One region of the Cellvibrio chitinivorans genome, then DNA from elsewhere that is predicted to be linked to it. Evidence: predicted binding sites of a transcription regulator. Region 1 holds the regulator's gene; each other region holds the start of a gene.
The links. The regulator FNR, encoded in region 1, switches genes on or off when oxygen is low (the NO sensors DNR and NnrR bind a similar motif). The targets are predictions, from matches to a motif close to TTGATNNNNATCAA.

Region 1 (4,315 bases):
CTGTTTCGATAAGCTGACACCAGAGCAAATGACTCGCTTTAGTGAGCGTCAAAAACAAATCGAGTTGGCCAAGCAGCGCAATCATGGTCACATTGGTGTGTTGCCACCTGAGCGCCAATTGCGCCGCGCGCAAAAGTTGGAACATCGCGAAGAGCAGCGTCGCTTGTCATTGGCGGCGGACAATGCAAAAACCAGTAAATAGTATTTAGCTATTTTGTCACATAAATGCTTTATGGTTTAATGCTGCTTTTGTTAACCAATATTTGTGATACCTATGAACTTTGATGACTGGACTGCCGATACGGCAGCGGGAACGGCAACTCACGCTAGTGGATTTACTATTCGCATCGAAGGTAATCCAAAAGATCCTTCTGAGGTGTATCCCGGCAAATTCCCCGAAGGAATGAGTTTTGTTGATCAGGCGCGTTTATTGCGTTCGGGTTTGGAGTTTTTAGCAAAATCAGGTGGTAGTGCGCCTAAGTCTTGGCAATCAAGCCCGGCGCAGGATGCAAAATCTGAAGCGATTAAAGCGCGTGAAGAATTGGCAAAACGTTTTGCCGAGCGCCCGGATAAACCACAACGTTCAGTGCTCTCGCTTAAAAAGAGTTCTTGATTCAACGAATTACTTTTTATCCCAGTTGCTCATTCATAAAAAAACCGGCGTTCAAAGCGCCGGTTTTTTTATGGGGTGGATTTGCAGTGACTGATGGGGTTACAACAGGCCGCGTCTTTGCAGTTCAAGATACTGTGCATCCACCAATTTAAAAAGGTCATCAAATTTGGATGCAGCAGGTGCTGTAACTAATTCCAAACTCTCAACTTCAGCCTTTGGGCGCTTCATGATTTTTTCGAGCGCATCGGCTGTTCCATTCATTGCGCCGATGATTTTATCGGTACTGTCTTTATCGCGGAAAATGCGGCCTTGGTCAGTCAATTGCAGATAGTTATCGCACTCTTGCAACCAGTCTTTGCGTTGCAAAATAAAGTTGCGAATATTTTTAGCGCCGCCGCGATGCGCAGTCGGCAATTGTTTTTCTTTGTAAGTTTGCAGACTTTTGCGACCTTGAATTAAAAAATCGACCCCAGTGGATTTGCAGTACTTGGCATTCAGGTAGCTGGCGAATTTCACGTTATTTGCGGATTCTGCTTTTGCGCGTTTACAGGCTTCGTCACAACTAAAACCGAATTGTGATAACGATAGAAGGGTAATAGCTAAAAGGATTTTTTTCATAGGTCTCACCGATTATTAAAGTTATATGAAAGCGGAACAACTGAGACGTGATATAAATCACTTTTAAAGATGCGTCAAGTATTGTAAATAAAATTAGGTCTTTATATAACTTTTAGTACTAGATGTGCCTTTTTCTATAAAGTTGCAATTTTATGCGACGTTAACCGAGAGTTTCTTTGAGTAATAAAAAAGGCAGCGTCAGGCTGCCTTTCAGGTGATGGAGTGATATCTGCCAACCGATATTTACTAACTAATCTCTATTAACCAAAGAATCCAGCCGGCGATTTGGTCACTGCCACGCTGACAATATAGGCAAAAACCACTAACGCAATCACCCAGCACAATTTACGTGTCGTAGGATTCGCTGCCTTAAATGCGGCTACACCTAAACCTATATAAACAATCAAACCAATAATTTTTGCCATCAGCCAGGGCTGGCTGCCGGGTGACATGCCTAAATGCACAGCAACCGCGATACCACTCACTAATAAAATGGTACTGATGATATGCGGCAGAATTTTTACCCATTTTTTAGTAAGCATGCTGGAACCCATAAAAAGCCAGATGCCGCGAATAACAAAAGCGAGCAGAGATAAAGCAACAAACGTTAAATGCAGATGTTTAAGGGCTAAGTACACGGTTATTTTCCTTTTAATAATTGTTAAATGGTTTTTTAAAAAATCAGGCTGCCAAGGCTTTGCCGACCAAGCCTAACATCGCCTCTGATAATGGCAGTTTTAAAGCTGCCGCATGGCCTTTTTCAGACATTTTATTCCAGGTTTTGCGAATAATATCGATGAGTTTTTCTTCATCGTGTTTGCTGGCAAAATCTTCCAAATAAAATTCGATAAAGACCAAACACACAACATCTTCCAGCGCTTGCACTTCATCATTACGCTTCAGGCTGCGTTTTAGCAGTAAATCTTTGACGCGCGCGATTATCGTTTCGTCGTAACCCTGTTCCGCCATAATTTCGCCTGCTATATCACCGTGCAACTGCGCCAAATCCAAACGCCATTTTTTGTAGCCGCTTCTATCCATTGGGTAATCGTTGCGCGGAATTTTCCAGCGGCAAATATGTTGGCTGCGCGCTGCCAGTTGCAGTGCTTCAGAAGGCGCTTCGCAAAACAATGCGAGTTGCGCGCTCATGCGCTGTGCATAAATCCATTCTTTGGCGACGGCTTTTCCATCGACCATTTCAGTATTCGGGTCATGTAAGTTGGCCGCATCAAATGCAGCGAGAGTTTTTTCCAAACGTGTTTGATCAGTCATAGCGGTTGCTCATTCATTGTTATAGGAAATCAGCAGTTGCTATTGCCATTGGCAATTGCACGCAGCTGTTCCATGTTAGTAATCAAAATTTCTTTTTTATCCACGGCAATCACTTCCTGCTTTTGCAGGCGAGTTAGCACGCGGCTAACAGTTTCTATCGTCAAACCTAAATAATTGCCAATGTCGGTGCGCGACATAGGTAAGCGGAATGCGTTTGCTGAAAGTTGGCGGCGACCGTTGCGGCTGGAGATGCTTAGGAGTAGGGCAGCAATGCGTTCATCGGCGCTGCTTTTGCTCAACAAGGTAATTACTTGCTGATCTTGCGTAATTTCGCGACTCATTAATTGGAAAAAATGACGTTGCAAATTAGGAATCTGCAAACTTAATTCTTCCATTCGTTCAAATGGAATTTCGCACACCGAAGCCGTTTCCAGAGCAATAACAGAGTTGGTATAGCGGTTGTCCGCAATGCCATCCATACCAACAACTTCTCCGGGCAAATAAAAGCCGGTGACTTGTTCTTCGCCATTATCGCTCAGGGTGATGGCTTTAACTGCACCGGAGCGAATGGCATACACAGAGGTAAAGGGATCCATAGCGCGATATAAATAATCGCCTTTTTGCAGCGGTTTTCCGCGTTGGATAATCTTGTCGAGGCGATCTATATCCTCAATATGTAGGCTGATAGGCAGGCAAATCGTATTTAACCGGCAATTGCCGCAATTAATGCGTTTATCGTGCGGACAGCTTGTCTCTACCTGTTTGGCGATAGGTTGTTTTGCAGTCATGGGTGTCTCTGAAGCGGATATCCCTGTAGTTTTTAGGGGAATAACTGAATAGTGCGATTGTTGCAGCTTTGGTGTAGGTGGTAAATAGCGCTTGGTGGCACAGGCCAATTGCTCGATGGTCATGCCTTATAACTAAAAACACCAACGGCTGCGAACAATAAAGCCTTTACACGAAACTGGGTGAATAATATATTTGGCTGGTTGGTTTGTTCGCAGCATTATTTATGGTAAGTCACCTCGTTGTTCTAGCAGTTATCTATTAGTACCGCGTTTTGTTCTTCATAAGTAACATCTGAATCGCCAGCACAGCTCCACTTGGGGTTTCATCTAATTATTTATAAGAGCAACGAGGTTTATATGGCTAGAAGTACAGGTACCGTTAAATGGTTCAACGAATCTAAAGGTTTTGGTTTCATCGCGAGCGAAGCTGGCCAAGACGTATTCGTTCACTACAGTGCAATCACTGGTTCAGGTTTCAAAACTCTGGCTGAAGGCCAAAAAGTAGAATTCGACGTTAAGCCAGGCCAAAAAGGCCCACAAGCTGAAAACGTAATTGGTCTGTAATTGGTTGCATAAACCAGTCTGATCGAAAACCGCCCAGGCAACTGCGGCGGTTTTTTATTGTCGGTAATATTCACCACGGTATGCTCTGGGCAAAAGGTAATGCCTTTGGCCATTGGTTGGGTTATATCTGCCCCAGCTGCGAACAAAAAATTCCCTGCTTATGGAATGTTTTTAGTCTTCTCTTGTTGGTCGAAAGCGGCTCTTCGCAAACTCATGAGGAATAGTTAAATGATCGATGAAGTAAGGTTATTGCTGGCCGTACTCTTGTTTTGTTTAGGGGTTTATCTTGTCTGGGATTTGTTTGTTGCTGGGTTTGACTTTATTGTCTTGTTATCGGTTCTCTTTTGCTTTATCGCGGCGCATTATATAAAACCAAAGTCTAGCGATAGGGATGAGTCATCTGTAGTCTGGGATATATTAGATTTTATTGTCGATATTCCCTTTAAAACAATTTCCATTT
Region 2 (4,315 bases), on a different contig from region 1:
TCGTTTCCACCTTCCGCGCCTCGGGCAATATGCTCAGCGCTATGGTGATTGCGATGGTGTCGCAGTGGATGATCCAGTTTCCCATGGCCTATGTGCTGTCCAAACACACGGACTTACACGAAACCGGCCTCTGGTGGTCATTTCCGGTGACCAATATCGCGGTGGCGATTATTGCGCTCTGCTGGTTTGCACGCGGCAGTTGGAAACAAACCCGCATCACTGAAGACGACAAACACATCGCCAAAGTGACTCAGGATGCCGTTATTGAGGATGGGTTGCCGGGTTAGATCAGCCCCTATACCCAGCCTTGCGCGCATCAAAACTCGACTGGGAAAGCAGATCGATTCCGCACTGTAAATCGCTGATCCAATCGAGAAACTGATGCACCATCGCCTTGCCCACAAAAGGGCTTCCGTGTTGCGGGACGATCATTTCCACATCCATTTGCCGCACCATGTTTGCCCAGAGGCGGCAGGCGCGATTGCTGGCCATGTAGCGCTGGTGAAAGCCGCGCATGTGCGGCACATGGGCGATGAAATCTTCTACCGGTTGTTCAGCGTGAGTTTCGATTAGCGACGCGCCCATATCGCCACTGAACAAGATTTTGCTGATGGGATCATAAAAGTGGAAGTTGCCCACTGAGTGCAAAAAATGAGCGGGCAACACCACAATTTCAGTTTCGCCCAAGGCAACAGCGCCACCCTGATCAGGCATGGCGATAATCCGCTCCTCAAAAGCCTGACAGTATTGCTGCGTCATAAATTGCGAGGCCAGGTGCGGCAAAAACCGCGACCAGAGTTTGGAGGTAACGACTTTGCACTGGGTGTGCATCATCCAGCGCGGCAATGAGGCGATTATGTCCGGATCTTGGTGAGAGGCGAAAATATAATCCAGCTGCTGCAGCTTCACCAATTTGCCCAGTTCGATATTAAGCGGCGTATAGGTGAGGTCGCCACCCGGGTCTATGAGCGCGGCGCGGCCATTATTGATAATCAAAAACTGGTTGGATTGAATGCCTTCACCAATCACCAAATCCGAAAACTGGATGCAGACATGATTGGGCTGCTTGTAGAGCACATGGGCTTTGTCTTTAGGGAAAAAGGGATGATTCATAAAAGTCTCCGCGAATAGCCCAGCCTAGTCGGGATGGCGCAGCGGACTTTGATACGAATCAAGCGAAGTGAAAATAACGGAAGAGTTTTTAATTCTGTTGAGCTATTTCAAATTCAATCGCAGAATTGACCAAATAAAAGCCCGCCCTGCGTTTGCAGGGCGGACTGGGGAAACATGCGGATCATTAATCCACAAAAAGGTTAATTTACAAACTTGGATAACAACCGCAGGTAATTCGACTGATAGCCGTTTGAGTTTTCGGTCACGCTCCAGGAATTGATCGGCCAACTGGTGTTGAAATCTTTATAGGCTTTCTGTGCTGGCTGGTCCTTGGGCGGAGTAATCGCTTCAACAGTTTCACATTTGGTATCGCTAGAGCTGGTAGTACAGTATCCATCCCTGTCATAGCTTGGGTTAGGGCCACCCACAAGGAATCCAGGCGCCGGGCCATAAATAGATGTGCTCACCTTGTCCCACTTAGCCGAGCCATCGGTAAACCAAGTGTGGTAGAACTCGTTCACCGAATTGTACACACCCAAACCATACATATTGGACAAGTAAACTTTCCCCTGCGGGTTAACTCCATGCAGGTAGTTCACATAGGTGAGTGCAGAGTTTTTGGCCGCTGTGGTGTCAAAACCGGTGATATTGAACTCAATCAGATCCATAAACATACTGCCCTTGGCCGACTTGGTGCTGTTGCTACCCCAACCGTAATAGTTGATGTAGGCAAAGTAGGGATCTTTTTTAGCCGTCATTGCCTGCCAGTTATCACTCGAGTTCATGGCATTTTTAAACCAGGTATTGATGTCGGTCGCAACGCTTGGGGTTACACCAGCCAGACTTGCGTAATAAAGCAGAGCGGTATTTTCCATTTCACGGAAAGAGTCGGAAAAGGTTTTGAGATCCGCATTTACATAGTCTGCTTCAAGATGGCTTTTGTAACTTGCACCGCCCGTAGCCGCATACAAGTACACGGCTGCCATACGTTTTTTAGTCGCGCGATCCTTGGTACTGGCAGTGCCGGTGTTCCAATCGATTGGTTCCTGCTGCCCAGCACCTAAATTGGCACTGCCCGGCTGCCGGCTTTCATCATTGTTAAAGAAAGTAACATCAGGGTTGGCGACTGCCCACGTCCAAGCCGCTTCTGCCCGGGTTTTGAGATCGTTCGCATAGCTAGTCAGCCCGGCATTGTTTTGCTCTCCCAATACTTTACTGGCAAACGCAAAGGCTGCCGCCGTAGACATAGTGGCATTGGTACTGGCAGTCCCGTAATAGCTGGGAGTGGTCGCGGTAGAGGGTGGGCTGGCGATGGGACCATTGGTTCCAATGTTGTGGGACAACCCCACAATGCTCAGCACCGAATTATTTCCCGTGGCATCCTGCATTTTTTTCAGCCAATCCAGCCCCCATTTCACCTCGTCGATAATATCGGGAATGCCGTTATCCGATTCGGGGATATTAAAGTCATCACCCCAAGCTGCTGGATTTTCGATATAGGCATGCAGCAAGGTCAGTACATAATCCGCCGCCCAAGTGGTGTACTTGTTGTAATCTCCCGCGTCATACCAACCGCCAGATAAATCCTTCGCAGTCGCTGCGTTAGTTTTATCGCTATACAGACGCGCTTCTGAATCCTGCCCTGCCGCTAGGTGACTGGCGCTATCCACCCAGGCCGCGTCGGCATAGGGTTCTTGCTTGGGAAAGCCAGCGCGCTGATAAAAGAAGGTTCGAAATGCTTCTTTCAGCACTGGTTTATACACATTGGCGTCTATCTTGAAATCGGGCGAGCGTAGGTTGTTGGTGTTATCCACCACCGCATAGTTACCGGATGTGGTGATGCTGGAAAAATCAAACCACCAGGCTTTATCGCCTGAGCTGGTATCAGTTTCACCCTGATTCCAACGGCTAGGTGCAGCACTTAGCACCACCTCATTGGTAGCCAGATTGATCAATTGATAAGTCGCGCCCGGCGTAAAACTCTTTGCCGCGTCATAACCGGTTTGCGGATCGCGGATCACCGCGATTTTTTGTGCATCCGGCAGATAGCCAAACTGATCCACCACAATAAATTCGCTGATAACTGCGGTTATAGGGCTTGATGACGAACTACCTGATGAACTTATCGAGCTGGACGCAAGACTGCTAGATTCAATCATCGAACTGGACGAAGCCATTAGCGACGAACTCACCGAAGAAGACAGCACACTCGATGACATTACCGAGGAAGAAATCGTTGAGGAGGACACCAGAGAAGAAGAAAGCGCCGATGATGCAACAATCGATGAAGGCGCTGAACTACTTGCCGGTGGAGCAGAGGATGCAGGCGCAGGATTGGAACCGCCGCCACCTCCACCACCGCAGGCTGCTAATGAACTGATAACCGAAAGGGTAATTAAAGATCTTAGTAAGGTCATAAATCGCTCTTATATTTATCTGATTTAATGCCTGATGATAACGGTTTCATCTTTAAGCGACAGCTAATTTTTGTACCGTTTTTATAACTTTACTCTTTCTTGCAGATCGCCTCAGTCCAGTTTCATCCATAAAAAAAACGAGGCGCTTTGGCCTCGTTTTTATCACTCATTATTTTTTCGTCGGCCGTTCCCAACCCTGAATATTACGCTGCTTGCTGCGCGCAATCGCCAGTTCAGCATCTTCGACATCTTTGGTGATAATCGAACCTGCGCCCACGGTTGCACCTGCGCCGATTTTCACTGGCGCGACCAACGCAGAGTTGGAGCCGATAAACGCGTTATCGCCAATTTCGGTTTTGAACTTATTCACGCCATCGTAGTTACAAGTGATGGTACCTGCGCCAACGTTTACCTTACTACCGACTTTGGCATCGCCGATATAACTCAGGTGATTCACCTTACTACCTTTGGCGATCACTGCTTTTTTGGTTTCCACAAAGTTGCCGATTTTCACCTCGTCGGCCAAATCTGTTCCCGGGCGCAAACGCGCGTAGGGGCCAATATCGCAATTCGCTGCCATCACTGCTTCTTCAATATGGCTGAAGGCTTTGATGTGCGAGTTGTTGCCAATCTTGCTATTGATGATCACGCAATTAGGCTCGATCACTACACCATCGCCCAAGACCACATCGCCTTCAAATACGCAGTTCACATCGATCACTACATCGCGACCGACGGTTAAATTACCGCGAATATCCAAACGCGCTGGATCGAGCAAGGTTACA
Region 3 (4,315 bases), on a different contig from region 1:
GGCGCCGATGCTATCTCTCACGGTGCTACCGGTAAGGGTAACGACCAAGTGCGTTTCGAGCTGGGTGCTTATGCGCTCAAGCCAGGCATCAAAGTAATTGCTCCTTGGCGTGAGTGGGATCTAACTTCCCGCGAAACTCTGATGGCCTACTGTGAGCAACACAATATTCCGGTGGATTTCACCAAGAAGAAAAAATCTCCTTATTCTATGGATGCCAACCTGTTGCACATCTCTTACGAAGGCAAGGTTCTGGAGAATCCATGGACTGAAGCTGAAGAGGATATGTGGCGCTGGACTGTTGCTCCTGAAGCAGCACCAGACAAGGCTACCTATCTTGAACTGACTTATGAAAAAGGCGACATCGTTGCTATCGACGGCAAACCAATGTCACCTGCAACCGTACTGGCTTACCTGAATAAAGTGGGTGGTGAAAATGGTATCGGTCGTTTGGATATCGTTGAAAACCGCTACGTGGGCATGAAGTCACGCGGCTGTTACGAAACCCCCGGTGGCACCATCATGCTGCGTGCACACCGCGCGATTGAGTCAATCACTCTTGATCGCGAAGTGGCTCACTTGAAAGATAGCTTGATTCCGAAATACGCCGAGATGATCTACAACGGTTACTGGTGGAGCCCTGAGCGTCTGATGATGCAGGCGATGATCGATGAGTCACAAGTTCACGTAAATGGTGACGTGCGTGTGAAACTCTACAAAGGTTCTGTGCAAGTGGTTGGCCGCCGTTCAGCTGACAGCCTCTTCGATGAAAAAGTAGCTACCTTTGAAGATGATGCTGGTGCATACAACCAGAAGGATGCGGAAGGCTTTATCAAGCTGAACGCTCTGCGTATGCGCATCGCTGCCAACAAAGGCCGTACTCTCATCAAGTAAAGCACGTGGTTTAAAACATTGTGGCGCTCGTATCCACTTGCGGATGCGGGTTGCCAATTAATGACCTATTGTTTGTCTATTAACCAAAAGTGCTCTGTGCACGGTTAAAAGTGCATAAATAATTTGATAAATATCAATCCTGAACTGACTTGGGTGAGACAAATTACCTCTCATGAGGCAAAATGCCGCACCTAAAGTAGGGTTATAGGATTGTTATAAATTTACTCGTTTTGAATTTGCTTATTGAGTGTTCATAGGCGGGTTCAAAAGTGCCGTGTAGCTCAGGCGATCAATAGCGCTGACAGAGACAAAAGTTTTCATTTTTCTTTTAAGTAATAGGAAAGTCCTATGGGTAGTCATGCGACAGTAGCTGGAGATCCTCCAGTATACGACTTCGATATAGTGCGCAAATTCTCCATCATGACCATTGTCTGGGGCATAGTTGGGATGGGAATTGGGGTACTTATCGCTTCTCAATTGGTTTGGCCGGGTCTGAATGACCTGTTTCAACCTTACACCAGCTTCGGTCGTCTGCGCCCGTTGCACACTAATGCCGTAATCTTCGCGTTCGGCGGTTGTGCCTTGTTTGCTACTTCTTATTACGTAGTTCAACGTACCTGTCAGACATCTTTATTTGGTGGCTGGTTGGTTCCCTTTACTTTCTGGGGTTGGCAAGCAGTTATCGTATTGGCCGTGATTACTCTGCCTTTGGGCATGACCTCAGCAAAAGAATACGCTGAACTGGAGTGGCCAATCGATATCCTCTTGGCACTGGTTTGGATCTCTTACGCGGTTGTATTCTTCGGTACCATCGTTAAACGTCGCACTTCGCACATCTATGTTGCTAACTGGTTCTACGGTGGTTTTATCGTAACCGTCGCCGTTCTGCACATCGTTAACAGCGCCTTTGTTCCAGTTACTCTCACCAAATCTTATTCAGCTTACGCTGGAGCTGCCGATGCCATGGTGCAATGGTGGTACGGCCATAACGCTGTAGGTTTCTTCCTGACTGCAGGTTTTCTGGGGATGATGTATTACTTCGTTCCAAAGCAAGCCGGTCGCCCTGTTTATTCTTATCAGTTGTCGATTGTTCACTTCTGGGCGCTGATCTCTCTGTACATTTGGGCTGGTTCTCACCATTTGCACTACTCAGCATTGCCGGATTGGACTCAATCTTTGGGTATGGTGATGTCGCTGATCCTTCTGGCTCCTAGCTGGGGCGGTATGATCAATGGGATTATGACGCTCTCAGGTGCATGGCATAAGTTGCGCACCGACCCTACCTTGCGCTTCCTTGTAGTAGCTCTTTCTTTCTACGGTATGTCTACCTTTGAAGGCCCGATGATGGCAATCAAAAACGTAAACGCACTGTCGCACAACACTGACTGGACTGTTGGTCACGTTCACTCAGGTGCACTGGGCTGGGTTGCGATGATTTCTATCGGCGCTCTCTACCACATGCTGCCAAAACTGTTTAACCGCGAAGAAATGTTCAGCGTAAAACTGATCAACTTGCACTTCTGGTTGGCAACTGTAGGTACCGTACTTTATGTGGTGGCTATGTGGATCAACGGTATCGGCCAAGGTTTGATGTGGCGTGCATTCAACCCCGATGGTTCTCTGACTTACAGCTTCATTGAAACAGTTGTATTCAGCAAAGGCGGTTACATCATGCGTGCTATTGGTGGTGCCTTCTTCCTGACAGGCATGCTGATCATGGCATACAACACATATCGCACCGTAAAAGCAGCTGGTCCAGCTGTTGATACTGCTAATCAGCCTGCTCAGGCACCAGCTGTTTAAGGGGAATGCCGTGAAAGGTCATGAAATAGTAGAAAAAAATATTGGCTTGATGACTGTATTGATGGTTGTCGCTATCAGCTTTGGTGGTTTGGTAGAAATTGTTCCTCAATTCTTCCTGAAGCAAACTACCACCCCGATTGAAGGTTTGAAGCCTCTGAACGCTGTGCAATTGGAAGGCCGCGATATTTATATCCGCGAAGGTTGTCACGTGTGTCACACCCAGATGGTGCGTCCATTGCGTGCCGAAGTTGAGCGTTATGGTCACTACTCGGTAGCAGGTGAGTCGGTTTATGAACATCCATTCTTGTGGGGCTCAAAACGTACTGGTCCTGATCTGGCACGTGTAGGTGGTCGTTACTCGGATGACTGGCACAAAGTTCACTTGTTTAATCCTCGTATCGTAGTGCCTGAGTCAATCATGCCTGCTTACCCACACTTGTACGATCACAAGCTGGATGGCAAACACACTGAAGGCAAAATGCGCGCACTGGCTAAAGTAGGTGTTCCATACACTGAAGAAGACTTCGCCGGTGCCAAGCAAGCTGTACAAGGTGTAACAGAAATGGATGCATTGGTCGCTTACTTGCAAAACCTGGGCTTATTGCTCAAAGAGAAGCGCTAATGGATGCCGGTACAGTTGGCGCCATTTCTACCGTGTTGGTAACAATTGCGTTCTTCGGAGTTTGTTTTTGGGCCTTTTCACCCAGATTGAAAAAACGCTTTGAAGAGGATGCGAAATTACCCTTTGCGGATGATGAAAAAGAAACTGGACAAACCGCAAAGCAGCCAGAAAACAACCAGACAGATGATCGCAAGTGATCATCGATTAGGGGCGGATTTTATATATGAGTACTTTTTGGAGTCTTTGGATCATTATCCTGACAACCACCAATCTGGTGCTGTTGTTTTGGATTCTCATGGCTAACCGCAAAAAAGCGGTAATTGGTGAGGCAAGTAAGGAAGCACAAACAACCGGTCACGTGTATGACGGTATTGAAGAATATGACAATCCGCTGCCGCGCTGGTGGTTTTGGATGTTCATATTGACCTTTGTATTTTCGATTGGATATTTGGTTCTCTATCCTGGTATGGGGGCGTGGAAAGGTGCTGGCGGCTGGACTTCGGTAGGTGAGTTGCGTGGCGATCAGGAGAAAGCCCAAGCCGTTTATGCCGAGACCTATGGCGTCTACTCAAAAATGCCAATTGAAGATGTTGCCAAGAACCCGGATGCGCTCAAGATGGGCTTCCGCCTGTTCTCTAACAACTGTGCAATCTGCCACGGGGCTGACGGCGGTGGAAACCCAGGTTTCCCCAATCTGACAGATAAAGACTGGCTCTATGGCGGCACCCCTGAAAAAATTCTGGAAACCATTACCCATGGACGTAAAGCGGCGATGCCAGCTTGGGTCGGTGTGATTGGTGAAGAAGGAGTGGCTCAAGTAGCCGAATATGTGCTGCAACTTTCTGGCAGTGAGCACGATGCTGCTAAAGCAGAAGCTGGCTCCAAGTTGTTTGCTACAAATTGCGTTGTTTGCCATGCAGCTGACGGTAAAGGTAATCAGTTGGTGGGTGCACCAAATTTGACTGACAAAATCTGGCTGTATGGTGGTGAACCAGCCAC

Region 2: a site for FNR is predicted at 1,162-1,175, ahead of SPL68_RS02675 (oxygen-binding di-iron domain-containing protein). Genes of this name have one in related genera too.
Region 3: a site for FNR is predicted at 1,015-1,028, ahead of ccoN (cytochrome-c oxidase, cbb3-type subunit I). Genes of this name have one in related genera too.

Annotation. Positions count from the first base shown of each region.
Region 1 is NZ_JAYKKN010000002.1:154,206-158,520, forward strand. It holds gene trhO (oxygen-dependent tRNA uridine(34) hydroxylase TrhO) at 1-202, shown strand, start outside; gene SPL68_RS07305 (hypothetical protein) at 275-613, shown strand; gene SPL68_RS07310 (hypothetical protein) at 713-1,231, opposite strand; gene SPL68_RS07315 (SirB2 family protein) at 1,492-1,869, opposite strand; gene SPL68_RS07320 (DUF4202 domain-containing protein) at 1,913-2,503, opposite strand; gene fnr (fumarate/nitrate reduction transcriptional regulator Fnr) at 2,533-3,291, opposite strand; gene SPL68_RS07330 (cold-shock protein) at 3,649-3,855, shown strand; gene SPL68_RS07335 (hypothetical protein) at 4,084-4,315, shown strand, end outside.
Region 2 is NZ_JAYKKN010000001.1:618,497-622,811, reverse strand. It holds gene SPL68_RS02680 (MATE family efflux transporter) at 1-287, shown strand, start outside; gene SPL68_RS02675 (oxygen-binding di-iron domain-containing protein) at 289-1,113, opposite strand; gene SPL68_RS02670 (glycoside hydrolase family 9 protein) at 1,314-3,530, opposite strand; gene glmU (bifunctional UDP-N-acetylglucosamine diphosphorylase/glucosamine-1-phosphate N-acetyltransferase GlmU) at 3,700-4,315, opposite strand, start outside.
Region 3 is NZ_JAYKKN010000003.1:118,133-122,447, reverse strand. It holds gene SPL68_RS10395 (argininosuccinate synthase) at 1-891, shown strand, start outside; gene ccoN (cytochrome-c oxidase, cbb3-type subunit I) at 1,240-2,694, shown strand; gene ccoO (cytochrome-c oxidase, cbb3-type subunit II) at 2,705-3,316, shown strand; gene SPL68_RS10380 (cbb3-type cytochrome oxidase subunit 3) at 3,316-3,513, shown strand; gene ccoP (cytochrome-c oxidase, cbb3-type subunit III) at 3,540-4,315, shown strand, end outside.